DNA from 2 places in the Exiguobacterium sp. s130 genome. Region 2 is predicted to be linked to the other one. Evidence: riboswitches for the same ligand, from Rfam matches in the RefSeq annotation. Region 2 holds a riboswitch; the other holds the start of a gene.
What was found. Region 2 has a riboswitch for FMN ahead of ribD (bifunctional diaminohydroxyphosphoribosylaminopyrimidine deaminase/5-amino-6-(5-phosphoribosylamino)uracil reductase RibD). Riboswitches for the same ligand answer to the same signal wherever they lie in the genome.
Positions count from the first base shown of each region.

Region 1: another riboswitch for FMN. It lies ahead of HZS85_RS02325 (ECF transporter S component); the one in region 2 lies ahead of ribD (bifunctional diaminohydroxyphosphoribosylaminopyrimidine deaminase/5-amino-6-(5-phosphoribosylamino)uracil reductase RibD).

Region 1 is NZ_JACSNI010000001.1:457,617-464,791, reverse strand. Features, by position in the region: gene HZS85_RS02355 (NAD(P)/FAD-dependent oxidoreductase) at 1-1,105, opposite strand, end outside; gene HZS85_RS02350 (NAD(P)/FAD-dependent oxidoreductase) at 1,349-2,347, shown strand; gene HZS85_RS02345 (GNAT family N-acetyltransferase) at 2,748-3,080, opposite strand; gene HZS85_RS02340 (GNAT family N-acetyltransferase) at 3,077-3,580, opposite strand; gene HZS85_RS02335 (NAD-dependent epimerase/dehydratase family protein) at 3,577-4,443, opposite strand; gene HZS85_RS02330 (HesB/IscA family protein) at 4,562-4,912, opposite strand; FMN riboswitch at 5,024-5,166, shown strand; gene HZS85_RS02325 (ECF transporter S component) at 5,321-5,887, shown strand; gene HZS85_RS02320 (YuzB family protein) at 5,964-6,197, opposite strand; gene HZS85_RS02315 (NAD(P)/FAD-dependent oxidoreductase) at 6,290-7,175, shown strand, end outside.
Region 2 is NZ_JACSNI010000001.1:72,625-79,799, forward strand. Features, by position in the region: gene HZS85_RS00410 (methionine ABC transporter ATP-binding protein) at 1-976, shown strand, start outside; gene HZS85_RS00415 (methionine ABC transporter permease) at 966-1,616, shown strand; gene HZS85_RS00420 (MetQ/NlpA family ABC transporter substrate-binding protein) at 1,636-2,454, shown strand; gene HZS85_RS00425 (M20 family metallopeptidase) at 2,477-3,682, shown strand; FMN riboswitch at 3,866-4,010, shown strand; gene ribD (bifunctional diaminohydroxyphosphoribosylaminopyrimidine deaminase/5-amino-6-(5-phosphoribosylamino)uracil reductase RibD) at 4,169-5,209, shown strand; gene ribE (riboflavin synthase) at 5,194-5,820, shown strand; gene ribA (GTP cyclohydrolase II) at 5,820-7,010, shown strand; gene ribH (6,7-dimethyl-8-ribityllumazine synthase) at 7,007-7,175, shown strand, end outside.

The DNA.
Region 1 (7,175 bases), 380 kb from region 2:
TGCCGAAGACCATGCCGATACCATCTTTATGACCAAGTGAAGCAACCGTTCCTTTGTTCTCGTACGTGAACGTCGATGTTTGACGACCCGCGATGAGTGCTGCGATGTTCTCAGCGACTTTGTGTGCTTGTTGTGTCGCGATTTGTGCAGTTGGTGGGTACGGACGGTTCGAACTTGGATCCATGACTGCTGAACAGTCACCGATCATGAAGACGTTATCGTGTCCTGGAACACGAAGATCTTCTTCGACGACGACACGGTTACGCATCGCTTCGAAACCAGATGCTGCAACGACAGGGTTACCGCTGACGCCACCTGTCCAGATGATCGTACTTGCTTCGATCGTTTCAGTCGTGTCGCCTTGAAGCGGACCGAACGTGACGCTTCCTGGTCCACATTCCTTGATGCCGTTACCGAGTTTGAACTCGACGCCTTGGCGCTCAAGCCATTTGTGTGCGTAGTTGACGAGATCAGCATCGAATCCTGGAAGGACTGTTGGCGCTGCCTCGATATTAACGACACGAACGAGTTCGCGTGGGATATCATATTGTTTGCACAGTTCTGGAATACGGTTGACGAGCTCACCCATGAACTCGATTCCTGTGAATCCAGCACCACCGACGACGATCGTCAAGAGTGAACGATCTTGTGATCCTGTTGTTTTGTACTGTGCGAATGAGTAATCGATATGTTCCTTGATTTTACGGACGCTGTTCAACGAGCTGATCGTTAATGCGTGTTCCTTCAATCCTTTGATACCGAATGTTTCAGGAACGCCACCGAGAGCAACGACGACGTAATCGTAAGGAACTGTTCCGCCATCTTGTAAAAGAACTGTTTTAGCAGCCGTGTCGACTTTCTCAACGATACCTTTGACAAGTTTGACGCGTGACGGGTTGATGACATCATTGATGTAGATGCGCGCTTGCTCCGCAGACATCGTACCTGCAGCTGGTTCATGCAACCAAGTTGTTTGGTAATGATAGTCGTGTTTATTAATCAACGTGATGTTCGCTTGATCGACGCCGAGTTTCTTTTGAAGGTTGACTGCTGTGATCAATCCACCGTAGCCCGCTCCAAGAATAACAATGTTAGGTGTGTTCATGTTCTGATACTCCTTACGAATCGTAGTTTTGTTGTGATTTTCTTCACATTCAATTACAGACGAATGCTCAAAAATTTTGTTCAAATAATGTTCACATGTCTATAAGCTTATTGAAACACTTTTCAGGAATGATTGCAAAAGAAAAATGTAATTTCCCTTAAAAAAATGTGAGATGTCCCGTACTTGCACCTTCACCCCCTACTTCCTATATAATAGACCTATCCAACGCTAGGAGGGAATCAGATGCACCAACCATATGATGTCACGATCATCGGCGGCGGTCCGGTCGGACTGTTCACCGCGTTTTATTCAGGGATGCGCCAGATGAAGACGAAGGTCATCGAGAGTCTACCTCAATTAGGTGGTCAACTCGCTACGCTTTATCCTGAAAAATATATATACGATATTGCCGGTTTTCCGAAAGTAAAAGCACAGGAACTGGTCGACCGGTTGCTTGAACAAGCAAATGAATTCGATCCGACATACGTGCTCGGTGAGACCGTCATCGCTTACGAACGGATGGATGACGGAATCATCCGCCTCGTCACGAACAAAGGCGAGCATTATACGAAGACCGTCATCTTGACAGCAGGAAACGGCTCGTTCGCCGCGCGCCCACTCGGAGTGGCAGATGCAGAACGCTTCGAGGAAACGAACTTACACTATTTCGTCAACGACATGGAACGTTTCAAGGATCGTCAAGTCGTCCTGCTTGGTGGTGGCGATTCAGCAGTCGACTGGTCATTGATGCTTGAACCGATTGCCAAATCTGTCACGCTCGTCCACCGTCGCGATAAGTTCCGTGCCCATGAACATTCGGTCGAACTATTACATGACTCATCCGTTAACGTCATGACGCCGTATACGCTCGAATCGGTCACAGGTGAGACGCACATCGAGACGATGACGTTCAAACATGCTGAAAGTGGTGAAGTCGTCGTCGTTGCTGCTGACGATGTCGTCTGCAACTTTGGTTTCGTCTCGTCACTTGGGCCGCTCAAAGAATGGGAAGTCGAGTTCGAACGCAATTCGATTCGCGTCAACTCGAAGATGGAGACTGCGATTCCAGGCGTCTTCGCTTGTGGAGATATTGCGACTTACGAAGGACGCGTCAAATTGATCGCAACAGGCTTCGGTGAAGCACCGATTGCCGTCAACCAGGCGAAACTTCTTGTCGATCCATCGGCTCGTCACCCGCAACACTCAACGAGTCTGTTCGAAAAAGTAACGAATCATTCTTGAGATAAATGAATGGCTGCAAACAAATAAGAGGTCGAATTCCGGATGACATACCGGAGTCCGATCTCTTATTTTGATGGAATCACATCTAGGACGTGACCAAACATCTTTGACTCCCACAGGAAAAGGAAGCACGATGTGTGCTTCCGTCAGGGGTAAGGAAGACCCGACAGATCACATGGAATGGGAACTGGCGCGGCTTACATCCCGCCTGAGGAAAGCGAAGATGTTGAAACGTCCGATTTCATACGAATGATCTTTTAACAGGCATCCGATAAACCCGTTGCACGAGTTCGATCCCACCTCGCTCAATCATCGATTCTTCGAAGACCTGACCACCGAATCGCTCGTAAAACTGGCACGCCGGATTATCCCGCAAGACAGAAACCTGCATTGCCTCGTATTACGCCAAGTCCTCGATGATACGTTGAAACAATGCCTTCCCGAGCCCCTGCCCTTGAGAAGCTCGCAAAACATAAATCGCGTAGAGTTCTCCTTCACGCGCATCCCTTCGATTTGGTCCACCTTGCGCGAAGCCAACGACTTCGTCTTCTAACTCCACAACATACACGCGCTGATCGACTAACGCCTGCTCCCATTGTTTCGTCCGTTTCGCGTAAGACAACTGTGCTAAATAAGAATCAGGGATGATCCCTTGATACGTCTCCCGCCAGACATCGATATGAACGCGCGCAATGGTCGACGCATCTTCAAGACGTGCTTCACGAATTCTCATAATGGGATGATGAAGCGACGTGTCTCGCGTCCATTATGAACAGTCGGCTCAATTTCTCGTCCGCCGTTCGCTAAGATGACACGACGTGATGCTACATTATCAACGCCACACGTCAACAGCACTTGATTGAGTCCACGTTGCCGTGCTTCTTCTAGCGCTAAACGAAGCCCGGTCGTCGCATACCCTTTCTGACGCTCGGATGGTCGGATGCCGTATCCGATGTGTCCGCCGTACAACTTCAAGTTCTCCGTCAAATCATGCCGGAAGTTCAACGCGCCGACGATTCGTTGTCCGTCGACCATCCAGTACGTCGAATGGGTGACGAGCCCCGGTCTGACCGTTGTCTCCATTTCCTTCAGTTCCGCAAAATAAGCGCCCAGTGGTTCATACGTATCCCCGACTGCTTCCGGCACGATCGTTTCGCCCGACTTTCGCCAGTCTTCTAAAAAGGCGCGGTATTCTGTCTCCCATGCGAGGGTTGGTTTTATCAACTGCATCATTGGTGATTACGCACCTCCTCTTCAATCAAACGATCGAGCCAGTCATCGATATGTTGGAACAGATAGCCCGCTTCTTTCGCAGCTGTCGTATCCATATAGAAATCGCGTTCTGGCGCAAGTGGCGATTCATCCTCTCCTTTTGCGACGATTTGGCTCGTCGTTCCCGCAATACGGTCGATTTTATCCATCAGGTCTTGAATCGTTAGGACGCCGTCACTCGCAGCGTTGATCGGTCCTGTCAATTCCGAACGACCACACCACTCCAAAAAGGCAGCGGCTTCGTAACTTGAGATGTAGCCCATCTTCGCATAGTTGTTTTCAGCGATAATCGGACGCCCGTCAAGCGCCCGTTTGATATGGAAGACAAGTCGTTCCGTATAATCGTCTGGTCCGAGGACAACAGGAAAACGAACGGCAACGACAGGGAACGTCGCCCGTTGGAAGAAATAACTCTCCGCTTGGCGCTTCCCTTCGCCATACCCATGTTCCTTCTCAAGATCATATTTCCCGGGAAACGGATTGTAGGCGCGTTCCGAAATATTCGCACCACCGTCTTCATAAACAGACATCGTCGACGTCAACACGTAGCGTCCGACTTTCCCTTCAAATGCGTCGATCGCGAGCTTTGCTTGATACGGTGTGAAGCAGATGTTGTCATAGATGACATCCCAGTGCTGTTGGCTTAAATCCTTCATCGTACTACTTGACGTCCGGTCTCCTTTAAAAAATGTCAAGCCCTTCGCGACCGGTGGAGTATGCTCACCCCGTGTGACGATCGTCACATCATCCCCCGAATCGGCTAAACGAATTGCAAGCCGGCGTCCGAAATAGCGCGTTCCCCCGAAGATCAATACTTTTCTCATCCTGAAGCCCTCCCTATTCGTAGTAGCATTCACTCTCTTAAATATTTCGAGTCAATGGAGCAGGTCTCCTGTTTGCAGGCAATAAAAAAATCGTGGACGATGTCCACGATTGGATTCATTAACAGCCACCCGGTGTCCCGGCATTCGTTGCCGTCCGGAACGAAGTCCCGCAACCGCATGTTGCGATGGCATTCGGATTCGTGATCGTGAATCCGCCACCAAGCATTGACTGTTTATAATCGATTTCCAGTCCTTTGACGACCGGGTAATCTTTTTCGTCCACGATGACGGTCACGCCGTGCTGTTCAAAAACGAGATCCGTTTCTTTTTGTTGATCGAATCCCATTCCGTACGACAGACCACTACATCCACCACCTTGGACGAGCATCCGAAGATTTCGTTCATCTGCTGGTGCCTGCGCCATCATGTCCTGGACTTGTAGCGCTGCTGCCTCCGTTAAATGGATCATGTCATCACCTTCCTTTTCTTTAGTATACGCAACTTCTGAGCGAATCGAAACCTAGTTGCTTGAAACTATCTTGAATTCGTTGTATAAATGGTATGTACAATAAAATAATCGTTCCATCTTCAGGGCAGGGTGAAATTCCCGACCGGCGGTAAACAACTCTTTTTAAGTTGAAGCCCGCGAGCGAATAGGGCGCTATTTGCTGATTCTGTGTAATTCAGGAGCCGACAGTACAGTCTGGATGGGAGAAGATGGCGGCATGAGTTTGAATTTGATCGATTTTGCAATAATCGATTAGGTTTATTTAATGCGGACTTCTCCCCTGTTGATCTCATCAATGGGGGTTTCTTTATGGTCGCAGTCATGCCAATACTTCATCGAGAGGAACGAGCAAAAGGAGACAATACTCGTATGAAACGCACACAAAAAATGGTCACTCTGTCAATGTTAGGTTCAATCTCGTTTGTTCTTATGCTTATCAATTTTCCACTACCGTTCTTACCAAACTATCTGAAGATCGACTTCAGTGATGTTCCTGCTCTTGTCGCAGCGATCATGTTCTCACCGGTCGCAGGTGTCATCGTCGAAGCATTGAAGAACGTGTTATACTACATCTTCCGCGGAAGTGGTGTTCCGGTCGGAGAATTCGCGAACTTCGCTGCAGGCGTCGCATTCGTACTACCTGTCAGCTGGTTCTACCACAAAAAGAAATCAACACAAGGTCTCGCAACTGGTCTCGTCGCTGGTACGATCACGATGGCACTCGGTCTTGCGATCCTCAACTATATCTTGATCCTTCCAGCGTATGCATGGTTCCTCGGTATGGATTACATGGCGGATCCAGCTGTCAAATGGACAGCGATCACAGCCGGTATCTTACCGTTTAACGTCATCAAGGCCTTGTTCATCTCGGCACTCTTCATTCCGTTGTTCTTGAAACTACGCCCATGGATGATGCGCCGTCAACAATCTGCCTGATCCGAAAAGCTGCGCCCGCTGACGGACACGAATCCCCTCGTTCAGACGAACGAGGGGATTTTTTGGCTGTCCGTGCTCACAGCTCATTCTCTTCGATTTTCAGGTAAATCTTTTCAAGCAACTCTTCCGGCGTTTCACCTACGACGGTCTCACCATCTACGAGACAAAAATGGTCAAGCGAACAAATCCCGCAATAACCAAGGCAACCGTATTCGACGACGTCAACATTCGGGTCACGTTCAAGTTGCTCCATGACGACCTGTGTACCAGCCGCTAAGTTACTAATACAAAATTCAATAATCGGATTCACTTTTTTTCCTCCTTCAAGCAGGAAACGACCTGCCTCATGTCGTATTATACAAGGTCAGACTGATTTAGGGGAACTAAGGGGGATTTTACGTTATGAAGCAATTGATCGTACTCGGCGGAGGTTATGGTGGAATGCGGATTTGTGAGCGATTCAAGGACGAGGAAGTTGCCGTCACGCTCGTCGACCGTCTACCGTACCACGCACTCAAAACGGAATACTACGCACTCGCAGCAGGTACATTATCAGATCGGGATGTCCGGATTGAATTTCCGGAGGGGAAACATCTTACCTATAAATATGGACATGTCATCAAAATCTCACCAGAGACGAATACAGTCCATCTGCAGGACGGATCAGAATTATTCTATGATGACTTAATCATCGCCCTCGGTTGCGAGGATAAATACCACAACATTCCGGGTGCTCAAGAATTTACATATAGCATCCAGACACTAGAAGAATCACGGAAGACACAACAAGCGATCTGTGGTCTGTCACCGGGGTCAGTCGTCTCGATCGTCGGTGCTGGTCTATCTGGTGTCGAACTCGCCAGTGAACTACATGAGAGCCGGAAGGATTTGACGATTCGTCTATTCGACCGCGGTCCATCCGTCTTGTCGTTCTTATCCGATAAAGTCTCGTCTTACGTTCAGGAATGGTTCGAGGAACATGACGTTGAAGTCATCAACAACTCGAATGTCACGCTCGTCACAGCGGACGATGTGCGAAACGGCGACGATACGTATCCATCCGACTTAACGATTTGGACAGCTGGTACGCAGCCGGTCAAAGTTGTACGCGATCTCGGCTTTGCTGCGGATAGTGGCGGTCGGATCAAATTGACGGAACATCATCACGTACCGGAATACGATAACGTCTTCGTCATCGGTGATTGTGCAAGTCTACCATATGCACCAAGTGGTCAACTCGCAGAACATCAGGCAGAACAAGTCGTCGATGTCTTACAAGCCAAGTGGC
Region 2 (7,175 bases):
TGCAGCGCTCGACGGTGTCGACCTGACGATCGAAAAAGGTGAAATCTTTGGGGTCATCGGTTTTAGCGGTGCCGGAAAAAGTTCACTGCTCCGCTGCGTCAATCTGTTAGAACGACCGACGTCAGGAACGGTGACGGTCGATGGGGAAGATTTAACGCAACTGTCTCCGAAAAAGTTACGCCAAGCAAAACAACGGATCGGGATGATCTTTCAGCACTTCAATCTGTTGAATGCGAACACGGTCTTTACGAATGTCGCGAAACCACTCGTTCTCGCAGGCGTCAAGAAAGACGAAATTCGCCGCCGGGTGACGGAGTTACTCGAATTCGTCGATCTCGCGGACAAAGCAGATCATTATCCGGATCAATTATCGGGTGGGCAGAAACAGCGCGTTGGTATCGCCCGGGCACTCGCGACGCAACCTTCCGTCCTTTTATGTGACGAAGCGACGTCAGCACTTGATCCCCAAACGACACATCATATTCTTCAGTTATTAAAACGGATCAATGCCGAGTACGGGATCACGATTCTCTTGATCACCCACGAGATGGGCGTCATCCGGGAGATTTGCGACCGGGTCGCCGTCATTGAAGCTGGAAAGTTGATCGAGTCAGGAACGGTCTTTGATGTCTTTTCAAACCCGCAGACTGAGACAGCGAAAAATTTCGTTCGCTCCGTCATGCATGACGAGATTCCAGCGTCGATTCGTCAGTTGATCGAGTCCCGGAATGCGAATCCAATCTATAAGATTCACTTCCTTGGACATCACACCGGACAACCACTCTTATCGCAAGTCGCAAAACGCTTCGACGTCGATGTCAACATCCTGCACGGTAGCATCACGGAGTTGCAGGAGACGCCGTTCGGCACACTACTCGTCGAGTTGATCGGTGAGACGACAGAAGTGAAACGAGCGTTACACTACATCGATCAGGCGCAGGTAACCGTTGAGGAGGTGCTCGCTGATGCTAGTTAACTACAGTGATATCTGGACAGCATTCTTGCAGACGATGACGATGGTATCCGTTTCGCTCTTGTTCTCGACCTTGATCGGCTTACCACTCGGTATCCTGCTTGTCGTCACGCGAAAAGGAGCGTTACTTGAAAATGTTCCGTTGTTCACGTTCTTCAACAGTATCGTCAATATTTTCCGCTCGATTCCGTTCATCATCTTACTTGTTGCGATCATCCCGTTGACGCGCTTGATCGTTCAGACATCGATCGGAACAGAAGCCGCAATCGTTCCGCTCGTCTTTTACGCTGCACCGTACATGGCGCGGCTGATCGAGAGTTCCTTACTTGAAGTCGACAAAGGTGTCCTTGAGGCAGCAGAAGCGATGGGGGCGACGCCATTCCAAACGATTTTCCGCTTCCTTCTGCCGGAAGCACTCGGTTCACTAATCCTTAACTTAACGATTGCAACAGTCGGCTTGATCGGGGCGTCGGCGATGGCAGGTGCCATCGGTGGTGGTGGACTGGGTGACTTAGCAATTACGTACGGTTATCAACGGTTTGATACGAAAGTCATGATCATCACGGTCGGGATTCTCGTTATCTTAGTCCAAGGCTTACAGACGACAGGCAACATCGTCGCACGAAAAATCAGAAGACATTAATCAAGGGAGCGATTCAGCCATGAAAAAAGCAGTAGCAATTGGAGCAACACTCACGACGATTTTATTTGCCGGGTGCGCAGCATCAGGAGAAGACGAAAAGACGATCAAGCTCGGTGTCAGCGGTTCAGACACACAAGTTTGGGATTATGTCGCGAAAAAAGCAGAGAAGGAAGGCATCAAAATCGAACTCGTCAAGTTCTCCGATTATGTCCAGCCGAACATGGCACTGGCTGAGGGTGAGATCGACGCCAATGCCTTCCAGACGATTTCCTACTTCAACGCTTTCAAGAAAGAACATAACTTGAAGCTATCGCCGATTGCGACGACTGTCATCGCACCGATGGGGATCTACTCGGATAAATACAAGGATGTCAAAGACATTCCAACTGGCGGAAAAATCGCTGTTCCGAACGAAGCGACGAACATGGGACGCGCCCTCTTGTTACTGCAAGAAGCCGGTCTGATCAAGTTACCGGACGACTTTGATGGTAACGGTTCAGTCGATAAGATCGTCGAGAATCCGAAGAAGCTGAAAATCGTTCCGATCGTCGCCGGGCAAACGCCACGCGTCTTACCGGACGTCGCGGCATCGATCATCAACAATGGCATTGCCGTTGACGCCGGCTTCAACCCGATCAAGGACTCAATCGTCCATGAGAACGAGACCGCCAAACCATACATCAACATCATCGCAACACGGACGGAAGACAAGAACAAAAAAGAACTGAAAAAAATCGCGTCGCTGTATCAACAAAAAGATGTCGCGGCCTTCATCAAAAAAGAATACAAAGGCAGTACGATCCCGACGTTCGTTCCACTAAGCGACATCGGCGAATAATTTCAAAAGGAGAGTGGATAGCATGACGACACCAGTACGCACGACATGGGTAGAGACGATTGAACAGGACATCGAACAAAAACGAGAATCGTATCTTGAGACAAGTCACCGAATTCATGCGACGCCGGAAATCGGTAACGAGGAATTCTTTGCTTCGCGACTACATGCAGAGCGTCTAACGGCGGAAGGTTTTACGGTAGAACTCGGTGTCGCGGGGCACGATACCGCGTTCTTCGCGAAGAAGTCGAGCGACCGACCAGGCGCGACGATTGCCTTTCTTGCTGAGTATGATGCGTTGCCAGGCATCGGTCACGCGTGCGGACATAACATCATCGGCACGACGAGTGTTGCGGCAGCAATCGCGCTCAGCAAAGTGCTTGATGAAGTCGGCGGGAGTGTCGTCGTGCTTGGAACGCCAGCCGAAGAAGGTGGGCCGAACGGAAGTGCGAAAGGCAGTTTCGTCAAACACCAGTTGCTTGAAGGAATCGATGCGGCCTTAATGGTCCATCCGTCGGGACAAACGCGGATCACGGGTTCTTCGCTTGCGGTCGATCCGCTCGATTTCGCTTTTACGGGTCGTCCCGCGCACGCAGCGGCGACACCGGAAGAAGGCATCAACGCTCTCGACGCTGTCATTCAGCTCTTCAATGGGATCAACGCCTTACGTCAGCAGTTACCGGACGATGTTCGGATCCACGGGATCATCACGCATGGTGGCGATGCGCCGAACATCATTCCGGAATACGCAAAAGCACGTTTCTTCATCCGGGCGACGACCCGGGAACGGCTGAATGCCGTCACCGAGAAAGTCAAAGCGGTCGCGCAAGGTGCGGCACTTGCGACCGGGGCGACGCTTGACGTCATCGCTTTCCAAAATGAAGTCGACAATCTCGTCTTCAACCGGACGTTTGATCGTCTCTTCCAAGAAGAAGCAGAGGCGCTTGGGCAAATCGTGCACCTCGACGAACGACCGGGGCTTGGATCGACGGACGCGGGTAACATCAGTCAAGTCATCCCGACAATCCATCCGTATATCAAGATTGGTCCGGACGATCTCGTCGCCCATACAGAAGCATTCAAAGAAGCAGCCCGTTCGGAAGCGGGGGATGAAGCGTTGATCGCAGGCGCTAAAATCCTCGCACGGACAGCACTTCGCGTCCTCGCTGATGAACGGACACGCGGAGCGATTGCCCAAGAATTCCACGACCGGAAGAACGGGTATTTGTAACCGGAACACAATGACTGGACGCACTGATATCAGGTGCTCCAGTCGTTTTTAGTATCCAGTCGATCACGAATTGGGGAGGGGTAACAAAAGTGGGACGAAATCATAAAAGAGCCAAGACCGAAACATTTGCGCTTTGTTTTCTTGAAAAAGATATGCTAGGCTAAAGTTGTATAACTCAATAATCCAGTTCTTCGGGGTAGGGTGAAAATCCCAACCGGCGGTGATGCGATCGATCGATCGACGAGCCCGCGACCCGTGATGTACGCATCATGGCTGACTTGGTGAGATTCCAGGGCCGACGGTAAAGTCCGGATGGGAGAAGAACGAAACGACGCGATTCAAGCTGTTTTCTGAAAAAATGTTTTCAGGAGATGGTCTCTTTCTGCATGCAAAAAAGCAGAAGGCGAACCGTGTATTTCGTGAACCCTTCTATACAGACGCCCCTTTTTCAAGGGGCGTCTTTTTTATTTGAAAGGAGCGAACGCGATGTCACAGATGATGAGTTATGCTATGCAATTAGCACATATGTTAAACGGACAAACAAGTCCGAATCCAAGTGTCGGCTGTGTCATCGTCAAACAAGGACGCATCATCGGTTTTGGTGCGCACCGGTTTGCCGGTGGTCCGCACGCGGAAGTCGAAGCCTTGCGAATGGCAGGAGAGGCCGCCCGTGGTGCTGATCTCTACGTGACGCTCGAGCCATGCAACCATCATGGTAAGACACCACCATGTACGGAAGCGATTCTACAAGCCGGGATCAAACGGGTTTTCGTCGCAACGGAAGACAAACATGCGATTGTCGCTGGTTCAGGGATCAAACGGCTTCAAGACGCGGGAATCGAAGTCGAAGTCGGCTTGTTACGGCATGAAGCGGAAGTCCTCTACGAGACATTTTGGAAAACGATCGAACGGAAACGTCCGACCGTGACCGTCAAAATCGCTCAGACGATGAACGGGATCGCGGCAACGGGGGAACAGCGCTGGATCACGTCAGAAGAAGCACGCGCGAATGGTCGCGCCCTGCGTGGTCGCCATGATGCGATCCTCGTCGGAAGTGAAACGGTGCTCGTCGATGATCCAGCACTGACTTTACGCGCAGTGTCAGGCATCGAGCCGATTCGAGTAATCGTCGATCGCCGTGGTCGGGTGCCAGAGACCGCGCAAGTCTTTTGCGATGGAAAAAATCCAACGTACTGGCTGACGAGTGTTCCTCGGATAAGTCATGATCAAGTGACGGTGCTCGTCGGTGAATATGAGACGCCGGAAGCGATTCTTAAACGCTTATACGAACAAGACATCTGCAGCGTTTTGATTGAAGGTGGACCGACGATTCAATCCGCATTCTTTGAAGCAGATCTCGTCGATCGGATTGAAGTCTACCAAGCCCCGTCGATTTTTGAAGGGACTGCCTGGAACGGACGACATGATATCGAAGAACGTTTTCAAATCGATCAGATTGAAATGGTCGGACCGGATCTCCATCTGACGTACATCCGAAAGGAGGAGACGATATGTTCACCGGATTGATTGAAGAAGTCGGGACCTTAAAACGAAAGATTCCGCGACCGAATGGATTAGCACTTGAAATCGAAGCGCACCGGGTGCTCGAAGGAACAAAGATTGGTGACAGCATCGCCGTCGACGGGATTTGTTTGACGGTCACGTCAATGAGCCCAACCGGTTTTACGGCGGATGCTGTCCATGACACGATCCGTTCGACAGCACTCGGCACGTACCGGGTCGGAAACCCGCTGCAACTAGAACGGGCGATGCCGGCAGACGGTCGGTTCGGCGGACATTTCGTCAGTGGGCACATCGACGGGACGGCACGACTAATCAGTCGGCGACCGGACGGAGAAGCGATGGTGTACACGTTTGATGTCGAATCGTGGCAAAAGTATTGCATTCCAAAAGGATCAATCGCGATCAACGGCACGAGCCTGACCTTGCAACGCGTCACGCCGGAAACGATCTCGATTTCATTGATTCCGCACTCCCGTCAAGTGACGACGTTTGATCGATTGGCAAGTGGTGCAGTCGTCAATATCGAGTGTGACATGATGGCGAAACATCTCTATCATTTCACGCAGCATGAGAAGCAGACGGACTGGGCAGCATTCTTAGGAGGCGACATGTAATGAACGGATTCGACTTGATTGAAGACGCAATAGAAGATTTGAAAAACGGACGACCGATCATCGTCTGTGATGACGAGGATCGTGAGAATGAAGGCGATCTCGTCATGCTCGCAGAACACGCGACAGCAGAAAACATCAACTTCATGATCACGTATGGAAAAGGGCTCGTCTGTGTTCCGGTTAGTCCACATGTGGCAGAACGATTACATCTTTCGCCGATGACGGACAATAATACGGACCCGCACGGTACGGCGTTCACGCTCAGCATCGATCATGAAGAAGCGAAGACCGGCATCAGTGCCGAAGAGCGTTCACTGACGATCCAGCGGATGCGGACGGATGGACCGGAGCGCTTCAAACGACCGGGTCACATCTTCCCGTTGATCGCAAAAGAGGGCGGTGTTCGGGAACGACGCGGACATACGGAAGCAGGTCTTGACCTTGCCCGTCTTGCCGGTAGCGATGAGATTGCCGTCATTTGTGAAATCATCAAGGAAGATGGCACGATGGCACGGGTGGATGATTTGCTTCTCTATAAGGAAGAACACGACTTAAAACTGATCACGATCGAGGCACTCGTCGCGTATCTCGAGCGTCCATTGACGCGGGAAGCGGAAGTGTTGCTTCCGACGACATTCGGAGCTTTCCGGATGGTCGGCTATACGACGCAAGATAAGAAAGAACATGTCGCCGTCTTATCCGGTGAAGCGCACGATGGGATGCTCGTCCGTCTGCACTCGGAATGTCTGACGGGCGACGTCTTTGGTTCGAAACGTTGCGATTGTGGTCCACAACTCGATGCGGCACTTGAGCGGATCGAACGAGAGGGTGGAGCCGTCTTGTATCTACGTCAGGAAGGACGCGGCATCGGTCTGATGGCGAAGTTGAAAGCGTACGAGTTGCAGGAACAAGGACTCGATACAGTCGAAGCGAACCATGCACTCGGTTATCCGACGGACATGCGTGATTATACGGTCGCGGCCAACATGTTGCGTGATCTTGGCGTGACGAAGATTCGCTTGATGACGAACAATCCAGACAAACAACGGGTGCTCGAGCAAGAGGGGATTGAAGTCATCGAACGTGTTCCCCATCAAGTACCCGTTGAACCGGAAAATCAGCGTTATCTGAAAACAAAACAAACGAAACTCGGGCACTGGCTCGATATCCAAGGAGGACACACATCATGATTTACGAAGGTTTCTTAACAGGAGAAGGACTACGCGTCGCAATCGTCGCAGCACGTTTTAATGAATTGATCACATCAAAACTCGTCGGAGGAGCAAACGACGCGTTCCGTCGTCACGGTGTTGCGGCGGATGCTGTGGATACAGCATGGGTTCCTGGAGCATTTG